DNA from 4 places in the Streptomyces sp. NPDC051907 genome. Region 1 is predicted to be linked to each of the others. Evidence: riboswitches for the same ligand, from Rfam matches in the RefSeq annotation. Region 1 holds a riboswitch; each other region holds the start of a gene.
What was found. A riboswitch is a leader RNA that binds a small molecule or an ion and turns the genes downstream of it on or off. The one in region 1 is predicted to bind cobalamin.
Positions count from the first base shown of each region.

Region 2: it holds a riboswitch for cobalamin, as region 1 does, so the genes downstream of both, AB0M39_RS16080 (cobalamin biosynthesis protein) here and AB0M39_RS26430 (ribonucleoside-diphosphate reductase subunit alpha) in region 1, are expected to answer to the same signal.
Region 3: it holds a riboswitch for cobalamin, as region 1 does, so the genes downstream of both, AB0M39_RS07330 ((2Fe-2S)-binding protein) here and AB0M39_RS26430 (ribonucleoside-diphosphate reductase subunit alpha) in region 1, are expected to answer to the same signal.
Region 4: it holds a riboswitch for cobalamin, as region 1 does, so the genes downstream of both, AB0M39_RS07295 (DUF4430 domain-containing protein) here and AB0M39_RS26430 (ribonucleoside-diphosphate reductase subunit alpha) in region 1, are expected to answer to the same signal.

Region 1 covers NZ_JBFAYB010000057.1:45,968-51,684, reverse strand. The annotation lists gene AB0M39_RS26430 (ribonucleoside-diphosphate reductase subunit alpha) at 1-1,877, opposite strand, end outside; cobalamin riboswitch at 2,020-2,164, opposite strand; gene mctP (monocarboxylate uptake permease MctP) at 2,440-4,068, opposite strand; gene AB0M39_RS26420 (DUF3311 domain-containing protein) at 4,065-4,355, opposite strand; gene AB0M39_RS26415 (GntR family transcriptional regulator) at 4,963-5,717, opposite strand, start outside.
Region 2 covers NZ_JBFAYB010000025.1:14,920-20,636, forward strand. The annotation lists gene AB0M39_RS16075 (cobyric acid synthase) at 204-1,745, opposite strand; gene AB0M39_RS16080 (cobalamin biosynthesis protein) at 1,742-2,731, opposite strand; cobalamin riboswitch at 2,807-2,939, opposite strand; gene AB0M39_RS16085 (hypothetical protein) at 3,186-3,407, opposite strand; gene AB0M39_RS16090 (inorganic phosphate transporter) at 3,421-4,677, opposite strand; gene AB0M39_RS16095 (class II aldolase/adducin family protein) at 5,042-5,704, shown strand.
Region 3 covers NZ_JBFAYB010000007.1:144,552-150,268, reverse strand. The annotation lists gene AB0M39_RS07345 (LLM class F420-dependent oxidoreductase) at 1-665, opposite strand, end outside; gene AB0M39_RS07340 (YcaO-like family protein) at 772-2,133, opposite strand; gene AB0M39_RS07335 (hypothetical protein) at 2,215-2,337, opposite strand; gene AB0M39_RS07330 ((2Fe-2S)-binding protein) at 2,472-3,155, opposite strand; cobalamin riboswitch at 3,637-3,830, opposite strand; gene AB0M39_RS07325 (enoyl-CoA hydratase) at 4,098-4,889, opposite strand; gene mmsB (3-hydroxyisobutyrate dehydrogenase) at 4,886-5,717, opposite strand, start outside.
Region 4 covers NZ_JBFAYB010000007.1:136,912-142,628, forward strand. The annotation lists partial or broken gene AB0M39_RS07290 (hypothetical protein) at 66-1,477, shown strand; gene AB0M39_RS07295 (DUF4430 domain-containing protein) at 1,548-2,033, opposite strand; cobalamin riboswitch at 2,175-2,312, opposite strand; gene AB0M39_RS07300 (cobalamin-binding protein) at 2,429-3,349, opposite strand; cobalamin riboswitch at 3,416-3,595, shown strand; gene AB0M39_RS07305 (CoA-acylating methylmalonate-semialdehyde dehydrogenase) at 3,826-5,325, shown strand; gene AB0M39_RS07310 (acyl-CoA dehydrogenase family protein) at 5,331-5,717, shown strand, end outside.

The DNA of each region.
Region 1 (5,717 bases):
TCGATGCACTCGTACACGCCGGCGATCGAGGCGATGGTCGCGGTCGGCGCGATGGCCAGAAGCAGCGAGTTGCGCATGCCGACCTCGGCGACGCGGGCGCGCAGCGCCTCCCAGCGAGCCGGCCAGTTCAGCTCGACGGCGGCGCCATAGTGGTCTGGGTGCAGGACGCCCCGGGCCGCGCGCGTCTCGGACCAGGCCGGCAGCGGACCGTTGCGCTCGGCGAGGTCGCAGGACGCCTCGTACGAGGCGAGCATGATCCGCTCGGCGATCTTGGTGGAGAGCGCCCTCGCCTCGGGCGAGTCGAAGGGCAGCCGGAGCTTGAAGAAGACGTCCTGGAGGCCCATCGCGCCCAGGCCCACCGGCCGCCAGCGGGAGTTGGAGCGCCCGGCCTGCTCGGTCGGGTAGAAGTTGATGTCCACGACCCGGTCGAGGAACGTGACGGCCGTGCGGACGGTCTCGTCGAGACGCTCCCAGTCCAGCTCGCCGCCCTCGGTCACGAACGACCCGAGGTTGACCGAGCCGAGGTTGCACACGGCGGTCTCGCCGTCGTCGGTGACCTCGAGGATCTCGGTGCACAGGTTCGAGGAGTGGACGACCTTGCCGGGCTCGGCGGTCTGGTTGGCGGTGCGGTTGGAGGCGTCTTTGAAGGTCATCCAGCCGTTGCCGGTCTGCGCGAGGGTGCGCATCATCCGGCCGTACAGGTCGCGCGCCGGGATGGTCTTGCGCGCCAGGCCCTCGGCCTCGGCCTTGCGGTACGCGGCGTCGAACTCGTCGCCCCACAGGTCGACGAGGTGCGGCGCGTCGGCCGGGGAGAACAGCGACCAGTCGGCGTCGGCCTCGACGCGGCGCATGAACTCGTCGGGGATCCAGTGTGCGAGGTTCAGGTTGTGCGTACGGCGGGCGTCCTCGCCGGTGTTGTCGCGCAGCTCGAGGAACTCCTCGATGTCCGCGTGCCAGGTCTCCAGGTAGATCGCGGCGGCGCCCTTGCGCCGGCCGCCCTGGTTCACCGCGGCGACCGAGGCGTCGAGGGTCTTCAGGAACGGCACGATGCCGTTGGAGTGGCCGTTGGTGCCGCGGATGAGGGAGCCGCGGGCGCGGATGCGCGAGTACGAGAGTCCGATGCCGCCGGCGTGCTTGGACAGGCGCGCGACCTGGTGGTACCGGTCGTAGATGGAGTCGAGCTCGTCCAGCGGGGAGTCCAGCAGGTAGCAGGACGACATCTGGGGGTGGCGGGTGCCGGAGTTGAAGAGCGTGGGCGAGGAGGGGAGGTAGTCGAGCCGGCTCATCAGCCCGTACAGCGCGGCGACCTCGTCCAGCGCGCGCACCGACTCGTCCTCGGCGAGCCCGCAGGCCACGCGCAGCATGAAGTGCTGTGGGGTCTCGATGACCTGACGGGTCAGCGGGTGGCGCAGGAGGTAGCGGCTGTAGAGGGTGCGCAGCCCGAAGTAGCCGAAGCGGTCGTCGGCCTGCGGGTCGAGGAGGGCGTCCAGGCGGTCGGCGTGCAGCTCGACGAACGCGGCGGTGCGGTCGGCGATCAGGCCCTCGCGGTAGCCGACGGCGACGGACGCGGAGAAGGCCACCGCGCCCTGTCCCGCGGCCTCGTCGGCGATGTGACGGGTCAGCAGGCGGGCGGCGAGCCGGGAGTAGGCAGGGTCCTCGGAGATCAGCCCCGCGGCCGCGTCGGTGGCCAGGCTCCGCAGCTCGGCCGCGTCCGACTGGGCGTTGCGACCGCGCAGCGCGGCGGCGGCGACCCGGCCGGGGTCGGTGTCGGGCAGGTCGGCCGTCAGGTCGGTCAGGGTCCGCAGAAGCGCGGTCCCAGGCCCGTCGGCTGCCTGCTCGGCGATGCCTGAAGCCGGATCGGCTGGCGCGATGGTCACGTGGTGCTCTCCCTCGCTCGGCTCTGGGCCGCGGGGGAGGGGAGGCCGTTTGGAGGGTGTGCGCACCCGGCTCAGGGGAGCACACCGAACGGCGTCCACCGGCCCAACCGCGAGGCCCGGACGTCTCGGCACCCGGATCGGTCGAGCCGGATGCACCGTCGGCAGGTCTTCGGACTGGCGCGGATACGACAAAGCGCACCACAGCACACCGTTGCGGGACAGTTCCGGATTCGCACCGGATTCCCCTGCGGCGACAGCGAGCACGAGCATACATGTGGGGGCGGGTTGATGAGGCACCCCCCACATGTTGTGTCGGCCTCGGGGCTTTGGCCCTAGCCGTCCTCGCCTAGGGGGCGTGGGAGTTCGGCTTGCGAGGCGGCCGAGGAGGCCGTCTGGAGGCCGCGAGAAGGCCGTCTGGAAGCCTTGGGAAGGCCGTCTGGAGGCCGTGGGGAGGCGCCTTGGGGGCCGCCTGCGGCTGCCGCGGGCTCCGGGATCGGCGCCGGCCATGGAGAAGGGCGGGGAGGGGGACTCGCCCCCGCCCCGCCCCTTGTGGAGCGTTCCCTCAGTGCCCGGCGCCGGCCGTCGCCTTGGGCAGCTCGACCTGGACGCCCGGGTCGCCCGCGTCCGCGGTGTAGTCCGACGGGCTCGTCTCGTCCACGCCGTCGGGCGCCTTGAGCGCCCGCAGGACGAAGGTGAGCACTACCGTCACCACCACGTTCAGCACGAAGGCCGTCAGACCGATGTAGCCGATCTCGCCGATGCCCGGAATCTCCGCCGACGAGCCGCCGAAGTGCTTCTGCGTCGGGGAGGCCACTCCGTACGCGGCCGCTGTGCCGTAGATCATGCCCACGGCCCAGCCCCCGAGCAGCGCCCAGCGGTGGAACCAGCGGGTGAACAGGCCGCCCACCAGCGCCGGCAGGGTCTGCAGGATCCAGATTCCGCCCAGCAGCTGGAAGTTGATCGCGACCGTCTTGTCCATCGTCAGAACGAAGGCCAGGGCCCCCACCTTCACCAGCAGCGACACCAGCTTGGAGACCTTCGTCTCCTGCGCCGGCGTCGCGTCCGGCTTGATGAAGTCCTTGTAGATGTTCCGGGTGAACAGATTCGCTGCCGCGATCGACATGATCGCCGCCGGCACCAGGGCGCCGATGCCGATCGCCGCGAACGCGACGCCCGCGAACCAGTCCGGGAACATGTTCTCGAACAGCTGCGGGATCGCCAGCTGCCCGTTCTTCACCTTCACGCCCGCCGCGATCGCCATGAAGCCCAGCAGCGCCAGCAGTCCCAGCATCAGCGAGTACAGCGGCAGGATCGTGGTGTTGCGGCGGATCACGTCACGGCTGCGCGAGGAGAGCGTCGCCGTGATCGAGTGCGGGTACATGAACAGCGCCAGCGCGGAGCCCAGCGCCAGCGTGGCATAGCCCCACTGGCCCATCTCCCCGGGCACCAGCGCGCCCTTCGGCTTGTCCGTCGCCGGGTTGATCTGCGCGTACGCCTCGCCGGCCTTGGCGAAGATCTCGTCGAAGCCGCCGAGCTTGATCGGGATGTAGATGATCGCCACCGCTATGACGATGTAGATCAGCGTGTCCTTCACGAACGCGATCAGCGCCGGCGCCCGCAGCCCGGAGGAGTAGGTGTACGCGGCCAGCACGCCGAAGGCGATGAGGAGCGGCAGGTCCTTGACGAACCAGTGGGTGGTCTCGCCGCCGCCGACGCCCATCACGTCGAGCACGGCCTGGATGCCGACCAGCTGGAGCGCGATGTACGGCATCGTCGCCAGGATGCCGGTGACCGCCACGGCCAGCGAGAGCCCCTTGGAGCCGAACCGTCCGCGCACGAAGTCGGATGTGGTGACGTATCCGTGTTTGTGCGACACCGACCACAGGCGCGGCAGGAAGGTGAAGATCAGCGGGTAGACGAGGATCGTGTACGGGACGGCGAAGAAGCCCGCCGCGCCCGCCGCGTAGATCGCCGCCGGGACGGCGACGAAGGTGTACGCCGTGTAGAGGTCGCCGCCGAGCAGGAACCAGGTGACCCAGGTGCCGAACGACCGTCCGCCCAGGCCCCATTCGTCGAGGCTGTTCTCGTTCTCGGCTCTGCGCCAGCGCGACGCGAGGAATCCCATGACCGTGACGGCCAGGAAGAAGAAGATGAAGACGGCGAGTGCGACGCCGTTCACGCCGTCCTTCACTTCGACGCACCTGCCTTTCGGGCGCGCTGGTCACGCTGCCAGAGCTGATACGCGACCATCGTCAGAACGGTCGAAATGACGACCCAGAGCATCTGATACCAGTAGAAGAAGGGAATGCCGATGAACTTCGGATCGACCTTGGCATAAGAGCTCACCCAGAGCATCGCCACAAAGGGCGCGACGAGGCAGAGGGCGACGATCACGCGCACGGGAGTGACCACGGGTTGTCTCACTTCGGGCGCTTCAGGCTCATCCGGCACTTCTGGCGCCTCGGGCACTGCTGTCATACGGCGACTCCGTCCCCTTGCTGATCACCTGTAATGCGCAGGAAATCTAGGCGAGGGCTCGGCGTCCCGCACCCCCTGTCCGCATATCGGTACGGCAACGACTTTCGATGAGAGCCCAGTTCAGCGGCGCCGCAACCCGGAAGCGGGGTCCGACTCCTGTTGGTCCGTCCGTATCCGCTCGAATTCCCCGCGGGACGGTTTCGGCCGCACTGACTCATAGGTGCGCAGCTGTACGACAAAACGTATCTACGCCGACTCGTCCAGCAATTCCCGTACGTACCGCCGTACCGCGCCGACGGCCTGCCGCGGCCTTTTGGGCATGCGGCGGGGGAGAAGCGCGAGCGGAAGCGGCGTCCGCCGGCGTACGAGCCGAGCGCGGCGCCGGCCGTCCCGGCGGCGGTGGTTCCCGGGGATCGCGTGCGCACCGGGTCGTCCCTCCCGTCCATGCGATGACGAGGGGACCGTAGAGCAGGAAGACGAGCCGCGCTACACCGCGTGCGCCGCTTCCAGGCGGAGGCGGCGGGCGGAGGCGTGGCGGGGGCGGCGGGGGGCGGCGGGCCGCCGGAGGGGGCGCCGCACGGTCGCGGGCGCCCGGCCTCCGTGCGCGTCAGCTCTGCGGCCGCTTGAGCCTGGCCACGAACTTGTACCGGTCGCCGCGGTAGACCGAGCGCACCCACTCCACCGGCTCGCCCTGCGCGTCCACCGAGTGGCGCGAGAGCATCAGCATCGGCAGGCCCACGTCCGTGCCGAGCAGCCCGGCCTCGCGCGGAGTCGCCAGCGAGGTCTCGATCGTCTCCTCGGCCTCGGCGAGGTGGACGTCGTAGACCTCCGCCAGGGCCGTGTAGAGCGAGGCGTACTTCACCAGGCTGCGCCGCAGCGCCGGGAAGCGCTTGGCCGACAGATGCGTCGTCTCGATGGCCATCGGCTCGCCGCTGGCGAGCCTGAGCCGCTCGATGCGCAGCACGCGCCCGCCCGGGGAGATGTCCAGCAGCCCGGCGAGGGTGTCGTCGGCGGTGACGTAGCCGATGTCGAGCAGCTGGGAGGTGGGCTCCAGGCCCTGCGCCCGCATGTCCTCGGTGTACGAGGTGAGCTGGAGCGCCTGGGAGACCTTGGGCTTGGCCACGAAGGTGCCCTTGCCCTGGATGCGCTCCAGCCGGCCCTCGACGACCAGCTCCTGGAGCGCCTGGCGCACGGTCGTGCGCGAGGTGTCGAACTCGGCGGCGAGCGTCCGCTCCGGCGGCACGGGCGTGCCGGGCGGGAGCGTCTCCGTCATGTCGAGCAAGTGCCTCTTGAGGCGGTAGTACTTGGGCACGCGCGCGGTGCGGGTCCCAGGCCCGCCCTCGGTCTCGGTGCCGCCCCCGT
Region 2 (5,717 bases), on a different contig from region 1:
GAGGTCGTGCAGTGCGAGGTCGTGTGGAGCGATGTCGTGCGGTGCGATGTCGTGCGGTGTGGAGTCGTGCGGTGCGAGGTCGTGTGGAGCGATGTCGACGGCGGCGGCCCCGCTCTGGCGGGGACGGTCCGGGCACAGCGAGGCGCCCGGCCGTACGGACTGTGTGCTCCCCGCCCACGCGGGGGTACCGCGGCCGGCGGCGCTCACGGCGCCCCCGGCGGCACGAACGGCAGACCCTGCGGCGGGCCGTTCTCGATCAGCCGCAGCAGCGCGTCCGTGTCGGCGTGCTCCTCGATCAGGTCGCCGAGGCGGTCCAGCTGCTCCTCGCGCAGGGCGCCGAACGAGGTGTCGGGGGCGGGCACGAAGCGCCGGCCGGCCGCCGCCGCGACCTCCCGCAGGAACGCCCGGCGGAAGCCGTCGCTCTCCAGCGAGCCGTGCCAGTGGGTGCCCCAGACGGCGCCGACCCTGCAGCCGTCCAGACTCCGTCCGTCGTCGTCGGAGAGGAACGCCTCGCCGCCCAGGACCTCGGCGACGCCATGGTGGATCTCGTACCCCTCCACCCGCTCGCCGAGCGCCTTGCCGACCGGCCGCGCCAGGGTCTTCTCGGCCGCGAACCGGACGCGTACGGGCAGCACGCCGAGACCGTCCACGGCCCCTGCCTTCGACTCGACGTCGTCGACGATGTGTCGGCCCAGCGCCTGGTAGCCGCCGCAGACGCCCAGCACCGGCCGGCCCTCGGCGGCGCGCCGCACGATCGCGTCCGCGAGCCCGCGCTCGCGCAGCCACGCCAGCGCCTTCACGGTCCCGCGCGTGCCGGGCAGGACGACGAGGTCCGCGTCGGCCAGCTCCTCGGGGCGGTCGACGAACCGCACCACCACGCCCGGCTCCGCGGCCAGCGCGTCCACGTCGGTGAAGTTGGACATCAGGGGCACCGCGCACACGGCGACCCGCAGCACGTCCTCGCCGACGGGCGGCGCGACGACCGACTCGCGGACCGCGCCCCGCAGGGACACGCGCAGCCCGTCCTCCTCGTCGATGCCGAGTCCGTGCGCATAGGGCAGCACGCCGAGCGTCGGCCGCCCGGTGAGCTGCTGGAGCATGTCGAGACCCGGCTCCAGCAGCGTCACATCGCCCCGGAACTTGTTGACCAGATAGCCGGCGACCAGGTCCTGGTCCTCGGGGCCGAGCAGCGCCGTCGTGCCGAAGAACTGCGCGAAGACCCCGCCGCGGTCGATGTCCCCGACCACGACGACCGGGAAGCGCGCGGCCCGTGCGATGCCCATGTTCACGATGTCCGTACGCCGCAGATTGATCTCGGCCGGACTGCCCGCCCCCTCGCAGATCACGGCTTCATATGTGCCCCGCAGCTCCTCCAGGCACTCCACGACGGTGCCCAGCAGCGCCTGCTGCCTGCCGCCGTGGTAGCCGCGTGCGCTGAGCTCGCCGACCGGCTTGCCCATCAGCACGACCTGGCTGGAGCGGTCGCTGCCGGGCTTGAGCAGCACGGGGTTCATCAGCGCGCTCGGCTCCACGCGCGCGGCCTGCGCCTGCATGGCCTGCGCCCGCCCGATCTCCGCGCCCTCGCGGGTGACGAAGGAGTTGAGCGACATGTTCTGGCCCTTGAAGGGCGCGACCTTCACTCCCTGGCGTGACAGCCAACGGCAGATGCCCGCCGTGACGACGCTCTTGCCCGCGTCGGACGTCGTTCCGGCGACCAGCAGGCCGCCGCCCCTGCGCCTGCTCATGCCCGCCCCTTCGCCCGTGCCGATGGACTTTCCGCGCCGCCTCGGGTCTTCCCGAGCGCGTGCGCCGCCACGCGGCCCGCCGCGCAGGCCGCCAGCGTCAGCCAGCCGACGCGGCGCGAGAGGCGCACCGCGCGTTCGATGTCGCCGAACTCGACCGGGCGGCCCCGGCCGTTGAGGACGGGCCGGTTCTCGACGCGTCCGCCGTACGAGAGGGCGCCGCCCAGCCGCACGCCCAGCGCCCCCGCGAACGCGGCCTCCACGGGGCCCGCGTTGGGGCTCGGGTGCTTGTCGGCGTCGGCCCGCCACGCCCGTACGGCCCCGCGCGCGTCCCCGCCCGCGAGGACCGCGAGCCCCGCGGTGAGCCGGGCGCCGGGCCAGCCGGCCACGTCGTCGAGGCGCGCCGAGGCCCAGCCGAACCGCCGGTAGCGCGGCGACTTGTGCCCGACCATCGCGTCCAGGGTGTTGACCGCCCGGAACCCCACCAGGCCGGGCACGCCCGCGAGCGCGCCCCACACCAGCGCGCCGACCACGGCGTCGGAGGTGTTCTCGGCGACGGACTCCACGACGGCGCGCGCGATCTGCTGCTCGTCCAGGGCCTGCGGGTCGCGCCCGCACAGATGGGGGAGCCGCTCCCGCGCGGCCTGGAGGTCCCCGGCGGCGAGCGCGCCGCCGACGGCCCGCGCCTCGCGGCCGAGGGACGTGCCCCCGACGACGGCCCAGGTGGCGGCGGCGGTCAGCGCGACGGAGGCGGCGCCGCGGCCGCGCAGAGCTCGGGAGACGAGGAGGGCGCCGCCCGCGGCGCCCCCGGCGCACAGGGCGGTGTGCAGCACGCCCCAGCCGCGGTGGTCACGCCACAGGACACGCTCGACGGCGCCGGCGGCCCGCCCGAAAGCGGCGACCGGATGCCCCCGGCGGGGATCGCCGAGCAGCAGGTCGCCGACGAGCCCGGCGGCGGCGCCGTACACGAATTCACGGTCGGCACGCATGGGTTCAGGCCGGCGTCTCGCCGCGAACGACCTTCATGGAGAAATTTGTCCTCACTCAGGGTGTCCGCGCCCTGGTTCGACGTGTCGGGCGGCGAGAGTTCCTGGCTCCCGGGGATGGACTCCCCGGTCACAGTGGCGGGACCGCGCCGGATTCGCACCGGCTTCCTCTTCTGCCGCCGTAGCTGGCCTCGGCAGTCCACCACGGTGCGCGAACACCCGTCAACCTGCCTTTGACCTGCGATGAGGGAGTGTGTTGGGGCACACACGCGGGCGGTTGAGCGCCGGGCGCGGAAAACCGGCGCCCGTATGTCCCGGCAGGCGCCGGCGGCCAGAAAAGCCGGGCCGGACACCCGAAGGGCGCCCGGCCCGGCCGGTGGTGCGAGGGGCGATCGCGGGGCGTCAGCCCCACGATCGGAAAGGCGATCGCGGGGCGTCAGACCACGATCAGAAGGCGTCAGACGACGATCAGATAGATGCCGAACGTCACTGCCGCCGCGCACAGCGCGAAGCAGGCGTACGCGCCGGTGCGCGCCAGGACCGCGGAGCCGCCCTGTGCGGCGGCCGCCTCCTGCTTGGTCAGGCCCACGATGCCCAGGGTGAACAGACCCACGAGGGCGACGGTGGCGAAGAGGCTCACGCCGAAGACGGAGCCGAGAGCTGCCCAGTCGATTTTCATTGGTGATCTGTCCTTACACCGAGGCCGCGGGGGCCGGCTCGGTGGCCGGAGCGGGGATGGTGGTCTTGAATTCCGGGGCGGGCGATTCCTGGGCGGGCGTGCCCGCCGGGGGCGGGGTGACGGCCGCGATGGCGGTGGTCACGACGCCCGCGGGCTCGGCGTCGCCGGACTCGACGTCGTTGACGTTGTTGTGGTCGACGACCTGGCGGCGGGAGACCAGCCAGATCGCGGCGCACGAGGCGACGAGGAAGACCGCGACGGCCGCGACGCCCCAGTCGCCCTGCTTGGTGACGAACTCCGAGCCCGCGGCGACCAGACCGGCGGCCGGCAGGGTCAGACCCCAGGCCACGAACATCCGGGTGGCGGTGGACCAGCGGACCACGCCGCCCTTGCGGCCGAGGCCGGCGCCCATGACCGCGCCGGAGCACGAGTGCGTGGTCGACAGCGAGAAGCCGAGGTTGGAGGAGGCGAGGATGACGCTGGCCGCGCTGGTCTGGGCGGCGAAGCCCTGCTGCGGCTGGAGGTCGGTGAGGCCCTTGCCCATGGTGCGGATGATGCGCCAGCCGCCGAGGTAGGTGCCGAGCGCGATGGCGATGCCGGCCGCGAGGATGACCCACATGGGCGGGTTGGAGCCGGGGGAGAGCACGCCGCCGGCGACGAGCGCCAGCGTGATGATGCCCATCGTCTTCTGAGCGTCGTTGGTGCCGTGCGCGAGGGAGACCAGGCCGGCCGAGGTGATCTGTCCGGCGCGGTAGCCCTTCTTGGTGGCCTTCGGGTCGGCGTTCTTGCCGATCTTGTACGTCAGCCGGGAGGCGAGGTACGCGGCGAGGCCGGCGACCAGCGGAGCCGCGATCGCGGGGATGAGGACCTTGGTGACGACGGTGCCGCCGTTGACCCCGCTGACGCCGACCGACGCGATGGTGGCGCCGATCAGACCGCCCATGAGGGCGTGCGAGGAGCTGGACGGCAGACCGATCAGCCAGGTCAGGAGATTCCAGAGGATGGCGCCGACGAGCGCCGCGAAGATCACTTCTGGGGTGATGCCTGCTTCTGTGACGATGCCGCTGGAGATCGTCTTGGCGACCTCAACGGACAGGAACGCGCCGACGAGGTTGAGCACGGCGGACATGGCCACCGCGGTCTTGGGCTTCAGGGCGCCGGTCGAGATGGTCGTCGCCATCGCGTTGGCGGTGTCGTGGAAACCGTTCGTGAAATCGAACACGAGCGCTGTCACGATCACAATCGCGAGCAGCAAGGAGATGTGTTCCATTTACCCAGGCAATCGTTTGACGTCAGTGGCCCGGTGAACGTACGTAACCTGAGTGAACGGAAGGTGAACTAGGGCGGACCTGGTGGTGTCCTGGAGTGAGGATTCATGGCTCCGCTTGCCAGTGGCCGAAGGGGCGGGAGTGTGCCCGGGTGAGGGCGCGGGGCGCGTCCGGGCGGCGACGGCTCAGCAGTCGCACGGGTCACGGCGCGGCGCGGACGAGGCGCCGGCCCGTCGACGGCTCCGCTCCGGGGGAGTTGAGCGAGGGCGAGAAGCGGCTTTCATGACAGTTCGAGGAGACCTTGATCACCTTTTGGCCTCGACGGTGGCCGCGCTCCGCCATCGGCCGCCTGGCAGGATCGTTCATATGACCGATCAGGTGCGGCAGGACGCGATCGAGCAGGCATGGCAGGACCTCGTGGCGACGGCGCGCAGGACCGCGGCCGAGGGTCTCGTGGTGGGGACCTCGGGCAATGTCTCGGTGCGGGTCGGCGACCTCGTCCTCGTCACCCCCAGCGGAGTCCCCTACGACCGGCTCGCCCCCGAGGACGTCGTGGCCGTCGATCTCGACGGCGACCAGGTGCTCGGCGAGTTCCGCCCCACGAGCGAGCTGCCGCTGCACCTGGAGGTCTACCGCGGCACGGACGCCCGCGCCGTGGTCCACACCCACGCGGCGCACGCCACCGCCGTCTCCACCCTCGTCGCCGAGCTCCCGCCGATCCACTACATGATCGCGATCCTGGGCGGCCCGGTCCGGGTCGCGCCGTACGCCCTGTACGGCACGGAGGAACTGGCCGCGAACATGCGCGACGCACTGCGCGACCGCACCGGCTGCCTCCTGCAGAACCACGGCACGATCACGTACGGCGACAGCCTCCAGCAGGCGTACGACCGCACGGCCCAGCTGGAGGCGATCTGCGAACTCTGGCTGACGGCGTCGTCGGTGCCCGGCCACACACCGTCGCTGCTCACCGAGCCCCAGCTCGCCGAGGCGGGAGCGAAGCTCCGGGGCTACGGCCCGACGAAGTAGCCTCCGCTGCTCG
Region 3 (5,717 bases), on a different contig from region 1:
CAGATCCTGACGTCGTCGGGCGTCCGGCCGGCGCGGGCGAGCCCTTCGTCCAGCGGACGGGTCAGGGCCGTCTCGTGCTCGGGCGCGTACAGCCCGCAGAGCCAGCCGTCGGCGATCTCGCCGGTCAGTGCCACGCTGCGGGGGCCGATCGCGCCCAGATAGAGGGGGATCTCGGCGCGCAGCGGTGTCATCTCCGACTTCACCGGCCGGGCGTGTCCGCTGGACCCGGGTCCCCGGTACGGGAGTCGGTAGATCTCGCCGTCGTAGGCGACCCGTTCGTCGCGGGCGACGGCCTTGCGGACGATGTCGACGTACTCACGGGTCCGGCGCAGCGGTCTGTCGTACGGGCGGCCGTGCCAGCCCTCGACGATCCACGGGACGGACAGCCCGAGGCCGAGCCGGAAGCGGCCGCCCGAGAGCATGTCCAGGGTCATCGCGGTCATGGCGGTGGCGGCCGGGGTGCGCGCCGGGATCTGCATGATGGCGGTGCCGAGTTCGATCCGCTGGGTTCTGGCGGCCAGATAGCCGAGCACGCTGACGGCGTCGGGGCCGTACTCCTCCACGCTCCACACCGAGTCGACGCCGATCTGTTCGGCGCGCTCGACGATCGGCAGCACCTGCTCGATGGGTTCTCCGCCGTAGCCCAGGGCCAGCCCGAGTCGCATGCAGGGGCTCCTTCCTCGCGTAGTGATGGGGGTCGTCGGTGGGTGGTCGACGGGTGGCGCCGACGGGTCGGATCCGCGCCCGTCAGGAGACCCGCCAGGAGGCCCGTCAGGAGAAGGGCAGGGGGTCGAGCACCAGGGCGTCCTCTCGGAGCGGCCCGGGAACCCAGCCGCGGGCGACCGGCTCCTCGTAGAGCCGGCGGCCGCCGAGGAAGGGGAAGGCGGCCGGGGCGTTGCAGCTGAGACCGGGGACCAGGACGCGGGCGACGTGCAGGCCGGCGTCCCGCACGCTCGGTGTCGTCAGATCGACGGCGACGGCCCGCAGGCCCTGGGCCGTGATCTGCCGAAGCCCCCCGTGAAGTCCACCGTTCAGCCCGCCGTCCAGCCCGGCGCCGGAACCGGTGGTCGGGTTCGGGGGCAGTGCGCTGTCGGGCGTGCGCAGCCGGTCGAGCCGGGCGTCCTGCGCGCGCGGGTCGAGGTGGAGCTGCAGATGCAGGCGGACGTCGTTGACGTCGCGCAGGTCCGGCCGGAAGTCCTCCCGATAGGCGCGGTCGCTCCGGTACGGCCGGTAGGGCCGGTGGCCGATGCGGCCGGCTCGGACGGCGGTCCAGAAGTCGCCGTCGTGGTCGAGCAGTTCGAGACCGGTCTCGTGCATGCCGACCGCCTCGGTGAGCGCCTTGGCCGCCGCCGCTTCGGCGGTGGACCGGCAGGCGCTGCCGAAGGCGACCAGCCGGCGCGCCGGGTCCTCGACGAACGCGGCGACGACCGTGACGTCGAACGTCGAGGGGATGCGCAGGAAGGTCACCTGGAGTCCCGCGGTCCGGGCCTCGCCGACAGCCGCGTCGACGGGGCCGCCCGGCTGCGGGGCGAGGGCGGTCGCCGGAGCACCGCTCAGCCACCACAGGGTGACGGCGTCGCGCTCGAACACCTCCTCCAGAGCGGCGCGTCGCGCCTGCTCGGGGCTTGTGCCGGCGGCGGTGCCCGCCAGGATCGGGTAGTTGGTGGGCGGCTCGTCGCCGTGGGCGCCGCGGAAGTAGTTGACGTACGCCAGCGACGCGGGGACGAGGACCTCTCCCCCGCCGGCGAGGTCGGCGCCCGGCGCCCAGGCGATCTCCAGGTCGGGCGTCATCGCCACGAAGGGGAAGCCTCGGTGGGCGTACTGGGACGGCGAGTACAGAGCGAACTCGCGGGGGTCGACGGCGGGCCTGCCGGTGCGGGTCAGCTGTCGGTACGAGGCGATGGGCAGTGCGCCGGGGACGGCGTTGCCGCAGTAGCGTTCGACGGCTTCGCCCATGGCCGCGTTGCGCGCCTGGTCGTGGTCGCCGAGCGCGGCGCCGCCCGTGACGGCGTCGACCACCCACGGGGCGAACTCGGGCCGGGCCGACAGACGGGCGCTGTACGAGATGCAGCTCGGCACGGTCTCCACCCGGGGTCGGTCGAGGGTGACCCGGTCGATCAGGCCTGGCACCACGCGCTTCGTGCTCCTCTCCGGTTCCGGCGGTACGGCGCACGGCGGGGGGTGACGTGATGTCACCCCCCCCCGCCGCTCTCGTCAGTCTTCGGTCTGCTCGTCCTCGACGTCCTCACGCCACTCGAACGGTGCGTCGACCGCCGGGGTGTGGGACTTCAGCCCCTTCTGGGGCTCCTCGGGCTCGGCCCAGCCGTGGTGCGCCATGTGCGTCCTCCTCAGATCGGCACAGGACCTGCCAACTCACGTGCACATCCTGTGCAGTTGCGAGTGACTTGCATCAACACGGTAGAGGGAATGCGCCGGATTTCTCAATACCCGCCCGGGAGGAACTCGAGAGTTCATCCGGCGAGCGAACAGTCCTCGCACTTCTCTCCCGCTGGCACCCGGTAGTAAAGGCAGCAACTCCTGCGACGGAAGCTCAGATCGGGTGCGATGATATTTCCCGAGCCGGCCAGCCGGCCGGTATTCAGCAAGCCGTCGACGAGATCGGCGAGAGGCCCGCGAAGATCCGGTCTGGCCGCCAGGACGGCGCGCGCGGCCTCGGCCAGGGCCGACGCCGCGTTCCCGGCCAGCAGCCGGGGCGCCACCTTGACCTTCAGCCCGGCGGCCAGCGCGTCCAGATGCCGGCCCACGACGACCTCGTACAGCACGTCCGTGAGGCGCGGAACGCCGTCCACCAGCCAGCCGGTGGGAGACGTCGGCAGCCTCAGGTCCGGACCGTCGTCGGCGCGGTGCAGCCCGTGCAGATCCGGGACGATCCCGCTGACGACAGTGCAGGCCAGGACCGGTGACCACAGGCGCGCGGCGTGTCCGAGGTACACCATGGAGGCGCCGATGCGCAGTTCGCGGGTGCCATAGCGGTCGGCCGTCGCCGCGACCAGATCCGCGCATCCGTGCGCGTACGCGTCCTCGACCGGGTGCCAGCCTTCGTCGGAGCCTCCCAGCTCGATCGTGAAGAACGCGCCGAAGGCCCCGACCTCCTCCAGGGCCTCGGCGACGGATCGGACGGGGGCCTGCCGCAGGGCATTCACATCGACTCCCACATGTCTGGTCGTGGTGCACCGATTTCGGGTCGTGCGGATCGGATCCGGATTTCGGGTGAACGGAATTCACTCGCCGGGCATGACGAGGAAATCTCCCCGCCTTGGAATCGAAGGCTCGACGAATGGCGTCGCCAATCAGTCAGTCGCCGAATAGGGGACGGCCTTGGATCACCTCATTCCGAGAGGGTCGTCGAACGTCGGGGGCTACGGGGACGTCCGATCGCGTGGCGGCGCCCGGTTCTCCGGCCCGTGCCCAGGCGGCGAGGTCATGGGGCGGCGCCGGGGGCGTCGAGGGGGTCGAACCAGGCAGGCCGGCCGCCCGCGGAGGACGTCGGCCGAGTGCTGTACGTCGATGGCGCCGGCCGGTCGCACACGAGGACCCGGCACGGTACGCAACCGCCAGGCGACGGCCTTCTGGGCACGCGACAGGCCCTCCTCTCCGGGGAAATCCGCCCCAGTCACTTCGAGGAGGCGACCGCGTGAGTCTCCTGGCTCTCGGGTCGAAGCTCGTCCCGGCCTTCCCACCCGTACCCGGGCAGTGGTCTGTTCGGGATCCGCTCGCCGATCACAGTGGCGGGACCGCGCCGGATTCACACCGGCTTCCTCGATCCGCCGTCGCCTTTTCGCGGGACATCATGGCAGAAGACGCTCCACGCCATAAGCCCGCCGCCGCACCGGCCGAGGGTGCACGGCAGCGCGTGCGCAGCGTGGGCGCGCGTCGTGCGCCTCTGCGGGCTCATGCGCGCTCTGTACCAGCAGGCCGGTCTATGGTCACGCCGGGCGGGCCCGCCATGGAGACGGGACGAACACAGCGCGGCTCTCGTCGTGCCCGGCGGGCGGCCGGACGGTCACCGTCGCGGCCGGAAGCGCCGCCGCCCCGCCGGCGCTCATCACGACGGCGGGGCGGCGGCGACGCGTCGGTCAGCGATGGGTGAACTTCGCGGACCGCTTCTCCGTGAACGCGGCCATGCCCTCCTTCTGGTCGGCCGTCGCGAACACGGCGTGGAACAGCCGGCGTTCGAAGCGCACGCCCTCGGTGAGGGTGGTCTCGAAGGAGCGGTTCACCGCCTCCTTCGCCATCATCGCGACCGGGGCGGACATGCCCGCCACGGTCTCGGCGACGGCGAGCGCCTCGCCGAGCAGGTCGGCGGCCGGCACGATCCGGGAGACGAGCCCGGCGCGTTCGGCCTCCTCGGCGTCCATGGTGCGGCCCGTCAGACACAGCTCCATGGCCTTGGCCTTGCCGACCGCGCGGGTCAGCCGCTGGGAGCCGCCGATGCCGGGGATGACGCCGAGTTTGATCTCCGGCTGGCCGAAGACCGCGGTGTCGGCGGCCAGCAGGATGTCGCACATCATGGCCAGTTCGCAGCCCCCGCCCAGCGCATAGCCCGAGACGGCCGCGACGGTGGGGGTGCGCAGCTGAGCGATCCGGTCCCAGGCGGTGAACCAGTCGCTCAGATACATGTCCATGTAGCCCTGCGGCTGCATCTCCTTGATGTCCGCCCCGGCGGCGAACGCCCTGTCCGAGCCGGTCAGGACGATGCAGCCGATCTCCGGGTCGCGGTCGAGTGCCTCGGTCGCGGCGACGACCTCGTTCATGACCTGGAGGTTGAGGGCGTTGAGCGCCTTCGGCCGGTTGAGGGTGATCAGCGCGGTGCGGCCCTTGCGGTCGACGAGGATCGTCTCGTACGGCTCGGTCGTCGGGTCGGTCATGCGGGTGTTCCTGTCTGGTCGGCGGGGCGGACGGACCGCTCTCTGATGGCCCGTACGATCCCGGAGAAGTCCTGCTCCGCTCCCGGCCCTTCGGCGAACGCCTCGTACAGGGCGGCGGCGCTCAGGCCGAGGGCGGCGTCCACGCCGCCCTCGCGGATCGCGTTCGCCGCGAGGCCGAGGTCCTTCGCCATCAGGGGCGCGGCGAATCCGGGCCGGTAGTCGCGGCCCGCGGGGCTGCCCGGAACCGGTCCGGGGACAGGGCAGTTGACGGTGAGCGCCCAGCACTGGCCGGAGGCGGTGGACGCCACGTCGAACAGCGCCTGATGGGAGAGGCCGAGGCTCTCCCCCAGGACGAACGCCTCGCTGACCGCGATCATGGAGATGCCGAGGATCATGTTGTTGCAGATCTTGGCCGCCTGGCCGGCGCCGGCGGACCCGCAGTGCACGGCCTTCTTGCCCATGGCCGAGAGCAACGGCTCCGCCTCGGCGAACTCGGCCTCGCCGCCTCCTGCCATGAAGGTGAGGGTGGCGGCCTCGGCGCCCATCACTCCCCCGGACACCGGTGCGTCGAGCGCCCGATGCCCGGCGGCGACGGCAGCCTCGTGAGCGGCCCGTGCGTCCGCGACGTCGATCGTGGAGCAGTCGACGAAGAGGGTTCCCGGCCGGGCGGCGGCCAGCAGCCCCTGGTCCTGGTAGAGAGCGAGGACATGGCGTCCGGCGGGCAGCATGGTGATCACCACGTCGGCGTCCTTCGCGGCGCCGGCGGCGGAGGCGGCCCGCTCCACCCCCGCGGCGGCCGCGGCCGCCAGCGAGTCGTCCACGAGGTCG
Region 4 (5,717 bases), on a different contig from region 1:
CCGTCGTGCCTCCGGACGGCGAACTCCAGGCACGGGCCGGCGTCCCTCGACTCCAGGAGCAGGCCATGGCCCGTACCCGTACTCCCCTTCGCACCGCGCTCGTCGCCCCCGTGGCGCTCGGAGCCCTCGTCCTGACGACGTCGCCGGCGTCGGCGACCGCCACACCCGCGCAGATAGCCACCTCGAAGACGAACGGCGTCGCCTACCTCAAGTCCCTCCAGGCCGCGGACGGCTCCTACGCCGGCTCGGGCCTGTCGAACGAGTGGGCGTTCAGCGCCTTCGCCGCGGCCGGCACGGCCGCAGCGGACGTGACGCCCGGCGGGGACGCCTCCAAGAACGCCCGGAAGATCTATAGATCGCACCTGTCGGCGCCGGGCTGGCCGTCCGGCTCGCCTGTCGTCACGGACTACGAGCGCGCCACGCTCAACGCCTACGCGGCCGGCCTCGACCCGGCCAGGATCTCGGCCGGCCGCAACCTGATCGCCGACGTCTACGGCTACTGGCAGAGCGCCGAGGCGGGCTACTTCGGATCCTCGGCGAACTACAACGGCACCGTCTTCGCGGCCCTCGCGCTCGGCGGGGCGAAGACGCAGGCGGGCGCCCAGCGGGTGCCCCAGGCTCTGCTCGCCAAGGTGGTCACACGCATCCGCGCCAACCAGCACAACGACGGCGGCTGGAACTTCGGCAAGGCCGAGGGCAACCCGTCCCAGCTCGCCGCGGCGAGCGACATCGACATGACCGGCGCCTCCATGGCCGCCCTGTGCGTGTCCGGGGTGCCCGCGAGCGACCCCGACATCGTCCAGGCCAAGGCCTCCTCAAGAGCAAGCTGGTCGTCGGGTCGGGCGCCTTCAACGCCATGTTCGGGCCGAACACCAACTCCAACGGATGGGCTGTCTCCGGGCTGAACGCGTGTGGGATCAACCCCCAGACGGGCGACTTCCTCACCGCCGCCGGCAAGACGCCGCTCGACTTCCTCATCGCCCAGCAGTTCAAGCCGGGCGGCGGGTTCAAGTACCTGCCGAGCGACACCGTGCCCAACGCCTACGCGTCCATCGACGGCCTGCGCGCGGTGGCGGGCGGCGGCTTCACCGCCGCCCCGCCGACTCCTCTCGCCGCGGGCGAGACGAAGTGGGTCGCCCAGAGCGGCTTCACCGCGGGGACCGCCGCCAAGCTGGCGCTGACCGTCGACGACGGATCCGGTGCCCTCAAGGTCTGCTCGGTGTCCTTCACGCCGACGGGCGCCACGACCACCCTGGGCGACGTCCTGACGGCGGCGACCGGCGCCGCGACCCCGTCCGGGTGCGTCACGAGCGTGACTCCGTCCTCCGGCACGGGCGTCGTCACGGCCGTCAACGGCACGGCGAACAGCGGCGGTTCGACGTGGAAGGCCAGCGTCGACGGCTCCGTTCCCACCGCGGCCGACCGCGCCAGGGTGATCAACGTGGGCGACACGATCGCCCTGACGTACGGCAGCTGACCGGCCGGCGGCCGTGGGTCCGCGGAGGCGCTCCTTCGCGGACCCACGGCCGTGCGCGTGGCCCGACGGGTCAGAACGTCGTCCAGGTGAACGCCACCTGGTCGCCGGCCTTCAGCTTGAACTGGCAGCCGCCGACGGGCGTCGGAGTGCCGTTGACGGATATGTTCCAGTAGGCGACGCCGCCGCCGCTGACGTCCTTGATGGTGTCGACCGAGAAGTCGTCGAACGAGGCGTACCAGGCGCCGTCCCAGGTGAAGTGTCTCTTGCGGGCCGCGTCGTCGAGGGCCGCGGTCGGCGTCGGCGCCTTCGAGGGGTTGGCCCCGCCGTTCGTGCCGTCGCACTTGTGCGTGCCGCCGGCGGCCGTGGTGACGTCGTGGCCCTTCGTCTTGATCCTGCCCTTGAACAGCAGACCGTCGGGCCCTTGGACGCTGAGGGTCACCTTGATCGGCGCGTTGGAGCGGGGCGCGGTCTTCGCGTGGGCGACCGCCGGTGCGGTGGTGGACAGGAGGCCGGCCGCCGCGGTGGCGACGACGGAGCGAACGAGGAGCTGGCGCATGAGTGCCTTCCTGGAGAGGTCCCGCCGACGACTCCCTCCCTCCCGTCTGCGCCGTGCTCCGGCCGGCTCCCCGGGGAGGGAGGCGGGCAGGGGCCGGCGCACCGGGACTCCGGGCTTCGCGCTGCGGACCATGACAGTGGGAAGCGATGCCGCGCGCACACCGGGTGCTCCGACTCGCGGCGCTTCGCGGCGCCGCACACGGTTGCAGGTCAGCGCCGGATTCCCACCGGCTTCCCCCAGCTGTGCATGCAATTCGGTTGTGTGCTCGGGTACTTGGCCGAAGCAGAGGCATCGTAGGGTGCGGCAGCGGCGCCTGGCCACAGATTCCCCCGAGGTCCTGACGAATTCCTTCACAGCCGGCCGTGAGCGGACCGCAACAGGCATGTCGAGCGCGGTCAGGCGTCGGCCAGTCTCCGGGCCTCGCCGGGTGCGACCGCGGTGCCCAGTTGCTCGGAGTGCAGGACGTGGGCCAGCACCTCCACGCCTCGGACCACGCGCGGCCCCGGACGGTTGAAGTAGGCCGGCCCGTCGAGCACCCAGACCTCTCCGCTTCGTACGGCCGGAAGCTCCTCCCAGCCCGGCAGACGGGTCAGCAGCTCCCGCTCCTGGAGCGTCCGCTCCGGACTGAAGCCGCACGGCAGGACGAGCAGGACGTCGGGCCGGGCCGCGACGACGTCCTCCCACTTCATCGGCTTGGTGTGCTCGCCCGGCGCGGCCAGCAGCGGCTGTCCGCCGGCGCAGGAGATCTGCTCGGGGACCCAGTGGCCGGCGGGCCAGAGCGGATCCAGCCACTCGATGGCCGCCACCCGGGGCTGCGCGAGTCCCGCCGTGCGGTCGCGAACCGCAGCCAGCCGGGCCGTCAGCTCCGCGCGGCGCCGCAGGGCGACGCGCTCCACGTCCAGCAGCCGCCCCACGCGCGTCAGGCAGTCGAGCACGTCGTCCAGGGTCCTCGGCTCCAGGCTGAGCACCCGTGTCCGCCCATGAAGGACGCGTACGGCCTGGGAGACCCCCGCGTACGACACGGCGCACACATCGCACAGGTCCTGGGTGAGGACCACGTCGGGCGCGAGGGAGGCCAGCGCCTCGGTGTCGAGCGCGTAGAGCGACGAGCCCGAGTGCCTGGCGCCGCCCACCGCGTCGGAGATCTCACGGCTGCTCAGCGTGTCCGACGAGAACTCCGCGGAGGTGACGACCGGCACGCCCGCGACGGCTTGTGGCGGCCAGTCGCACTCGTGGGTCCGGCCCACGAGCTGCCCCGCCAGCCCGAGCTCGGCGACGATGTCCGTGGCGGCCGGGAGCAGCGAGACGATGCGCATGCACCGACCCTATGCCCGTCCCGGTCGAGTGGCGGGGGTGGACTTACTAGGACGTCCAACTATATCGTCGTGAACCAAGCCCGCGGTGCAGGGAAGCCGGTGTGAATCCGGCGCGGTCCCGCCACTGTGACCGGGGAGTGCGTTCTCCGCCAGACAAGGCCACTGACAGAGCACCTCTGTCGGGAAGGCCGGAGAGCATGCGCTGATCCGGGAGTCAGGATACCGGCCGTGGGGTGTTCCGTGTTGTCCACGAGGATGGAGCAGACACGCATGGCACCGGTCCGTACCCATGGCCCTGGTGATCCGGCGAAGCACGCCCACGTCATGAACGTCGCGCACGTCATGTCCCGGCTGTAGCTCTTCGACGGCTTCCCGCCTTCGCGTCCCACGGCTCGCCCTCCACGGCGCACCCGACCGGTGCCGTCGTGCGGCCCGCCGTGCCATCCCCGGATCTCCCCTGACGAGAGCAGGCTTCCATGGTCCGCGAACTGACACATTTCATCGGCGGCAAGCACACCGCCGGCGCCTCGGGGCTCTTCTCCGACGTGTACGACCCCAACACCGGCTCGGTCCAGGCCCACGTGCCGCTGGCCGGCCGGGACGAGACCCGCGCCGCGATCGCCGACGCCGCCGGCGCCCAGCCGGAGTGGGCCGGGTGGAACCCGCAGCGCCGCGCCCGCGTCCTGCTCCGGTTCCTCCAGCTCGTCGAGGGCGAGCGCGACGAGCTGGCGCGAATGCTCTCCGCCGAGCACGGCAAGACGGTCGCCGACGCGCACGGCGACCTCCAACGCGGGCTGGAGGTCGTCGAGTTCGCCGCCGGCATTCCGCACCTGCTCAAGGGGGAGTTCACCGACAACGCCGGCACCGGCATCGATGTGCACTCGCTGCGCGGCCCGCTCGGCGTGGTCGCGGGGATCACCCCGTTCAACTTCCCGGCGATGATCCCGCTGTGGAAGATGGCGCCCGCGCTGGCCTGCGGGAACGCCTTCGTCCTCAAGCCGTCCGAGCGCGCCCCCTCGGTGCCGCTGCGGCTCGCCGAGCTGTTCCTGGAGGCCGGGCTGCCCCCCGGCGTGCTGAACGTCGTCAACGGCGCCAAGGAGTCCGTCGACGTCCTGCTGGAGGACCCCCGGATCCAAGCCGTCGGATTCGTGGGATCCACCCCGATCGCGGCGCACATCTACGCCACCGCCGCCGCGCACGGCAAGCGCGCGCAGTGCTTCGGCGGCGCCAAGAACCACATGATCGTCATGCCGGACGCCGACCTCGACCAGGCCGTGGACGCGCTCGTCGGCGCCGGGTACGGCTCGGCCGGCGAGCGCTGCATGGCGATCTCCGTCGCCGTGCCCGTGGGAGAGGAGACCGCCGACGCGCTCGTCGCCAAGCTCAAGGAACGCGTCGGCACACTCCGTATCGGACGCTCCGACGACCCGGACGCGGACTTCGGCCCGCTCGTCAGCCGTGACGCCCTCGACCGCGTCCGCCGCTATGTGGACATCGGCGTAGGCGAAGGCGCCGAACTCGTCGTCGACGGCCGCGGCTTCGCGCTCCCCGGCCACGAGAACGGCTTCTTCGCCGGCGCCTCGCTCTTCGACCGGGTGTCGCCCGCCATGCGGATCTACCGCGAGGAGATCTTCGGACCCGTGCTCTCGGTCGTCCGCGCCGCCGACTACGAGGAGGCCCTGCGCCTGCCGAGCGAGCACCCGTACGGCAACGGGGTCGCGATCTTCACCCGGGACGGCGACACCGCCCGCGACTTCACCCGCCGGGTGAACACCGGCATGGTCGGCGTCAACGTGCCCATCCCGGTCCCCGTCGCCTACCACACCTTCGGCGGCTGGAAGCGCTCCGGCTTCGGCGACCTCAACCAGCACGGCCCCGACGCCATCCGCTTCTACACCCGCACCAAGACCGTGACCTCCCGCTGGCCCTCCGGGGTCAAGGAAGGCGCGAGCTTCACCATCCCGACGATGGGCTGAGCGCGATGACCACGACCACCCTCACCAAGGACCAGCTCGCCCTCGCCGAGGTCACCCTCGACTTCGCCGAGGAGCACCTGGCCCCGAACGCGCTGTCCTGGGACCAGGACAAGCACTTCCCCGTCGACGTCCTGCGCCGCGCCGCGGACTTCGGCCTCGGCGGCGTCTACGTACACGAGGAGCACGGCGGCTCCGGCCTCACCCGCGCCGACGGCGTGCTGATCTTCGAGGTCCTCGCCAGCGGCTGCCCCTCCATCGCAGGCTATCTGTCCATCCACAACATGGTCGCCTGGATGATCGACCGCTACGGCGACGACGCCCAGCGCGCCAGATGGCTGCCCGCCCTGTGCACCGCCGAGGCGCTGGGCAGCTACTGCCTGACCGAGCCCGGA